One region of the Acidovorax sp. GW101-11A03 genome, then DNA from elsewhere that is predicted to be linked to it. Evidence: predicted binding sites of a transcription regulator. Region 1 holds the regulator's gene; the other holds the start of a gene.
The links. The regulator FNR, encoded in region 1, switches genes on or off when oxygen is low (the NO sensors DNR and NnrR bind a similar motif). The targets are predictions, from matches to a motif close to TTGATNNNNATCAA.
Positions count from the first base shown of each region.

Region 2: ubiM (5-demethoxyubiquinol-8 5-hydroxylase UbiM) is a predicted target of FNR. The motif match lies at 958-971, and genes of this name have one in related genera.

Region 1 covers NZ_JBWKZU010000011.1:77,561-80,896, reverse strand. The annotation lists gene ccoG (cytochrome c oxidase accessory protein CcoG) at 1-716, shown strand, start outside; gene AC07Z7_RS07305 (FixH family protein) at 786-1,061, shown strand; gene AC07Z7_RS07300 (hypothetical protein) at 1,135-1,428, shown strand; gene fnr (fumarate/nitrate reduction transcriptional regulator Fnr) at 1,486-2,208, opposite strand; gene hemN (oxygen-independent coproporphyrinogen III oxidase) at 2,404-3,336, shown strand, end outside.
Region 2 covers NZ_JBWKZU010000001.1:227,287-230,622, reverse strand. The annotation lists gene AC07Z7_RS01055 (BCCT family transporter) at 1-261, shown strand, start outside; gene AC07Z7_RS01050 (hypothetical protein) at 379-810, shown strand; gene ubiM (5-demethoxyubiquinol-8 5-hydroxylase UbiM) at 1,047-2,366, shown strand; gene AC07Z7_RS01040 (class I SAM-dependent methyltransferase) at 2,377-3,297, opposite strand.

The DNA.
Region 1 (3,336 bases):
AGGACACGCTGATCGTGACCTACGACCCCGAACGGGGCGAGCAGCGTGGCCCGCGAAAGAAGAACACCGACTACAAGGCGCAGGGGCTGGGCGACTGCATCGACTGCTCGCTGTGTGTGCAGGTCTGCCCGGTGGGTATCGACATTCGCAAGGGGCTGCAGTACGAATGCATCGGCTGTGGCCTGTGCGTGGATGCGTGCAACACGGTCATGGACAAGATGCAGTACCCCCGGGGACTGATCCGCTACTCCACCCAGAACGGCGTGGCCCAGCGGTGGACCCAGTCGCAGATGCTGCGGCGTGTGCTCCGGCCCCGGGTGCTGATTTACAGCGCAGTGCTGGTGGCTTTGTGCGTCGCCATGCTGGCCAGCCTGGTCGTGCGCACCCCGCTCAAGGTTGATGTGGTGCGGGACCGTGCAGCGCTTTCGCGCATCGTGGCTGGCGGCAAGCTGGAGAACATCTACCGCCTGCAGATCATGAATGCGACAGAAGGTGAACAGCGCTATCGCATCAGCGCGCGGGGCCTGGAGGGGCTGGAGGTGTCTTCGGATGCCGAAGTGGACATCGGCCCCGCAGAGTCGCGCTGGGTGGCGGTGCGTTTGCAGATTCCCTATGGGTCGGCAAGCCCGGGCTCTCATGCCGTTCAGTTCGATGTGCAGGCCGTCGGTGCCGCCGCCCATGTGACAGAAAAATCGGTGTTCCTGGTGCCACGCTGAACGGTGCCCTGGTGCAAGGCCGCGCATGGCCTTGTGTTGATTGAGATGATTGTGAAGGAGTAAATCGCCATGTCTTCAAGCCCAGCCATTGCCCCTGTTGCGGCAGCACCCTGGTGGAAATTCGGCCATGTCTGGCTGGTGATTGCCGGCCCGGTCATTGTGATCGTTGCCGGTTTTGTGACCTTGTGGCTGGCGCTGTCCCGTCCAGACCCAGTGGTGGCAGAGGATTACTACCGCAAGGGGATCGAGATCAACAAGACGCTGGAAGCCCCCGAGAAGAGCCTGGCACCTGCCATGAAGGGACGCAACCATGCGGCCACCCCCGTGCAGGATCAGCCGCGTTGAAATACACAAGCATGTGGCTCACCAGTGATGCCACCGTGCCGCCACTGAGCCCCCAGGAGACAGGAACGACGATATGTGGACGCAACGCCTGATGTGGATTGCATGGCCCGCCTTCTTGATGGCGGGGGTGCTGGAGATGCTGGTTTTTGCCATGGTGGACCCCCAGGATCTGCACTGGTTCGGGCAACCGCTGGCGCTGTCGCGGCAGGGCGTCTATACGCTGGCTTTTTTTGCGTTCTGGATCATCACCATGGCAAGCAGTGCGTTGACCACGCTGCTTGCCATGTCACCCTTTGAGTTGAACCGCTGCCCGGTCCCCGAGGGTGAGCGGCCAGACGACTGCCGCAAGACATCGTCCTGCTCCTGAGCAAGGAGGAGGGCGTTACTGGCCAGCCGGTGAAGGCCAACCGGGACGGCGGCCAGATCAGTGGCAGGCTTGCTGGCTGTTCACAATGCGCTTGAGGGCATCCGTGTCCAGGATGCGGACATGGCGCTGCTTGACTTCCACGATGCCTTCTTCCACAAATTTGGAGAAGGTCCGGCTCACGGTTTCGAGTTTCAGGCCCAGGTAGCTGCCGATTTCTTCGCGGGTCATGCGCAGCACCAGTTCGGACTGCGAGAAGCCGCGTGCATGCAGCCGTTGCACCAGGTTCAGCAAAAAAGCCGCTAGGCGCTCTTCGGCGCGCATGCTGCCCAGCAGCAGCATCACGCCGTGTTCGCGCACGATCTCGCGGCTCATGATTTTGTGCACATGGTGCTGCAGGGCCGTGACCTCGCGCGAGAGTTCCTCGATGCGGTCGAAGGGCATCACGCAGACCTCGGCATCTTCCAGGGCCACCGCGTCACAGGTGTGGTGGTCGTTCACGATGCCATCGAGGCCAATGATCTCGCCCGCCATCTGAAAACCGGTGACCTGGTCGCGGCCGTCTTCGGTAGCCACGCAGGTTTTGAAGAAACCCGTGCGGATGGCGTAAAGCGACGTGAAGGACTCGCCATTGCGGAACAGCGTGCCCCCCCGCTTGACCTTGCGGCGAACGGCAACGACTTCATCGATGCGCTGCAGTTGCTCTTCGTTCAGGCCCACGGGCATGCACAGCTCGCGCAGGTTGCAGTTGGAGCAGGCGACTTTGATGGTGAGCGGGTTCATAGGCACGTGAGCTAGAGGTTGGGTGTCAAGTACATCGCGCCCGATACGAAAAAGCTGGAAGGCCTTCGGGGGGGCGCCGGAGCGACTGACATTTGTCAAATTGTCGCCCGTCGGCCTGGTCGTTCACTTGATGCAGGTCAAGGACATCGCCGAGAGGGTACGGCACAGTCAGGGTGTACGCAAGGATATTCCCCCATGACCGCTGTTTCGCCCGATCTCCTGCGCCGTTTTGACGTGCCGGGGCCCCGCTACACCTCCTATCCGACAGCCGACCGGTTTGTCGAAGCGTTCGGGCAGGAAGACTATATCCTGGCACTGGAGCAGCGCCGGACAGGCTCGGTGGCCAAGGCCTTGCCCTTGTCCTTGTATGTGCACATTCCGTTCTGCGAGTCGCTGTGCTACTACTGCGCCTGCAACAAGATCATCACCAAGCACCATGACCGCGCAGAAGTCTATCTGCGCTACCTGAGCCGCGAGATCGATCTGCACACCGCACACTGCGGCGTGGGCCAGGTGGTGAGCCAGCTGCACCTGGGTGGGGGGACGCCCACGTTTCTGTCGGATGCGGGTTTGCGTGAACTCATGGCCATGCTCAAGCGCAGCTTCACCTTGGCGCCGGGCGGTGAGTACTCCATCGAGGTGGACCCCCGCACCGTGAACGCCGACAGGCTGGCGCTGCTGGCTGAGCTGGGCTTCAACCGGCTCAGTTTCGGTGTGCAGGATTTTGATGCGGAGGTACAGAAGGCCGTGCACCGCGTCCAGCCTGCCGAACAGGTGTTCGCACTGGTGGAGTCAGCGCGCGCGCTGGGTTTTGACTCGGTGAACGTGGACCTGATCTATGGCCTGCCGCGCCAGACCCCCGAGTCGTTCGACCGTACCTTGGTGCAGGTCGCGCAGCTGCGGCCTGACCGCATTGCGCTGTATGCCTACGCACACCTGCCCGAACGTTTCAAGCCCCAGCGCCGCATTGTGTCGGCCGAGTTGCCCACGGCGTCGAGCAAGCTGTCCATGCTGTCGCGCTCGCTCGATGCGTTCATGGACGCGGGTTATGTCTATGTGGGCATGGACCACTTTGCGCTGCCCTCGGATGCCTTGGCTGTGGCCAAACGCCAAGGGCGGTTGCATCGC
Region 2 (3,336 bases), on a different contig from region 1:
TCCGCGCGCGTCAAGGTGGTCTGGGGCCTGCTCATCTCGGGCATTGCCGTGAGCCTGCTGCTGGCCGGGGGCGTGAAGGCGGTGCAGACCGCCACCATCGTGTTCGCCCTGCCCTTCACCGCCGTGATCCTGCTCATGGCGCTGGCGCTGTGGCGCGGCGTGAAGGCCGACTGGGAGGCCGAAGACCGCCGCGACCGCGCACTGCGCCGCCGCCTGCGCGAAATGGCAGGCCCGGCCACGCCACCGCAGCCGCAGCCGTAGCCCGGCGCCATGGGCGCGAGGGGCGGTGCGCATGCGTCTATCATCCGCAGCCACACCCGTCCCAGCGTCCTTCTGTCTCCTCTTGTTGCTTCGCGGCTGATACCGGTACCGACTCCCATGCCCCTGCTCCTGTCCGCCTGGCCCGCCGTGGTCCTTGTGCTGCCCGCCCTGGTGCTGGTGTCGGCCATCGTTTTTCTGGCCAAGGGCAACCGCCGGGCGTTTGCGCAGCTGCTGGCCCTGGCCGCGTGTTTTCTGATTGGCGCGCTGCTCATGGAGTTCTTCACCTTCATGGGCGCGCTCATGGCACGTTCGGGCAGCCAGCACACCACGCCCGAAGTGGGCACGGGCACACGCCAGCTGCTGGCGACCATTGCCAACCCGCGCTCCATCACCGCGCCGCCGCTGTCGCTGGCCGCCTTTGCTGCGTACAGCATCCCCGCGTCCTATCTGTGGCTGCTGGTGACCTGGGGGCTGCACCTGCGCGGCAAGAAGGCAGGCACGGCCAAGAAGAAACCGGCCAGGGGCACGCGCAAGGTTGCCAAGGACTGAACGGCTGAGCGGTGGGGACGGTGGGGACGAGCCCACCTTGCGCAACGCAGGCCCGGGGTTCAGAAATTTGAAGGTTTTTGGGCCGCTACCGCGCACTGGCATTGCCCAAATAGCTATTATTTCAATAGCAATCACCTGCACGGCCGCTTGACCCAGGGCAAACCCCGCCGCGCGGGCTGCGCCCACAATCGCAGGCGCTTGGGCTCTTGTTCGGCCCCGTTAGGTTTCCCCCTGCCATGACCACCACCCACCACAGCGACGTGCTCATCGTCGGCGCAGGCCCGGCGGGCCTGTCGCTGGCCATCTCCCTGGCCCAGGCCGGTTTCACCGCCACGGTGGTGGAGCAGCAGAGCGACAGCGCCCTGGCCCAGCCCGCGCCCGACGGCCGCGAGATCGCCCTCACCCACCCCAGCCGGGCCACGCTGCAGCGGCTGGGCACCTGGGCCCATCTGGCAGACCACGAAGTGGGCCAGATCGTGGAGGCCCAGGTGCACGACGGCCCGCTGGGCCGCCACAGTGCGCTGCAGCTGAACACGACCAGCAGCGCCCAGGGTGGCGCTTCTGGTGCCGCAGCCCCCGGCCCGCTGGGCTTTATCGTGCCCAACCATGCACTGCGCCGCACGGCCCACACCGTGGCGGCGCACATGCCGGGCGTGCGCCTGCTGACCGGCACCCAGGTCACCCGCGTGGCCACGCTGCCCGGCCATGCCGAGCTGGACTGCGTACCTGCCAGCACAGCCCCCGGCGACCCCACCACGCCCCAGCGCCTGACGGCACCGCTGCTGGTGGCCGCCGACAGCCGCTTCTCGGCCACACGCCGCCAGTTGGGCATCGGCGCACAGATGACCGACTTTGGCCGCACCGTCATCGTCTGCCGCATGCGCCACACACAGCCCCACGGCGGCGTAGCGCACGAGTGCTTTGGCTACGACCGCACCCTGGCCGTGCTGCCGCTGCCGGACGACCCACACGAAGGGCATGCGCTGTGCTCGGTGGTGGTTACGGCGGGTGCGGCCGACGCCGCCGCGCTGATGGCGCAGACCCCCGAGGCCTTCACCGCCCAGGTGCAGGCCCAGTTCAACAACCGGCTGGGCCCCATGGCCCTGGTGGGCGAACGTCATGCCTATCCGCTGGTCGCCGTGTATGCGCAGCGCTTTGCGGGCCACCGCTGTGCGCTGCTGGGCGACGCCGCCGTGGGGATGCACCCCGTGACGGCCCATGGCTACAACCTGGGCCTGGCCGGGGTGGAGCGGCTCACCGCCGCGCTGGTCAGCGCGCGCCAGCGCGGGCAGGACATCGGCAGCGCCGACGCACTCGCGCCCTACGCCCAGGGCCACCACCGCCACGCCTGGCCCATCTACCAGGGCACCAACGCCATCGTGCGCCTGTACACCGACGCCCGCCCGGTACCGCGCCTGCTGCGCCAGCTGGTGCTGCAGGGCGCGCGGCGCCTGCCGCCGCTGCAGGCGGCCATCGTGGGGCAGCTCACGGGCCAGGCCCCCGCGTGGATGCGGGTGCTGGCGCCCGGGCAGTTGGCAGAATTGCGAAAAAACTAGCTACTGCGGCTCAGGGGGAGCCATCCCCTACCCCCAGCGTTGCCACCCCATACGGCGGTGCCCCCAGCCAGTGCTGCCACAGCGCATCTAAACCGAGCCCCGCCCAACCGTAAGCCTCGGCCACGCTCTGCTCGCGCAGCAGACGCAGGCGCGGATGCGCAGCCGCCAGCTCGGCCATGCGGCCCACGCCCCAGCAGAATTCGGCCCCCGTGGGCCCCACGCTGGGGTGCCGGGCGGCCCAGCCCACGGCCTGGCGCGTCAGCACATCCAGCACCATGCGCGAGTCGGGGGGCGCACACTGCGCAAACTCGGCCAGCACGGCCTGCACCTGCGCGGGCTGCAGGTACATCAGCACACCTTCGCACACCAGCAGCACCGGCTGTGCGTTGCTGCGCGACGGCAACCGCAGGCGCTGCCACCAGCCAGGCTGGGCAAGGTCCACATCGGCCTGCCGCATGCGCGGGCCTTGCACCGGCAGCAGTTGCTGGCGCAGCGCCATCACCTCGGGCAGGTCGGCATCCAGCCACCGGTTGGCACCCGCATCCAGCCACTGGAAATGCTGCGTGAGCCCACACCCCAGGTTGGCCCCCAGGCCCTGCGGGTGCGCCGCAAAAAAAGCGCGCCCCGCCGCCTTGACGGCCCCGGTGCGCCACAGCACCTGGAACACCGTAGGCAGGTCGTCCAGCAGCGCATCCACATCGGCGCCCAGGCGCTGCAGCAGCTCGCCCGCCACGGCATCGCGGCAGTCCAGCCACGGAAAGTAGCGCGCCCCCCGCGCCCGCGCCGCCAGCGGGATCAGCAGGGTGCTGGGCACGGGGTGCAGGTGGGCGCTCTGCAGCAGGTTGTTGGCAGGAGAGCGGCTGGCCGGGGCCACATGCGGCACGGGGCTGCGCGGCGGTCGAACACGGCGTCGGGCGGGGGTCTGCGGCACGGGCGCTCCTCCTGTGGCAGCGGGCGCCACGGTGGGGTG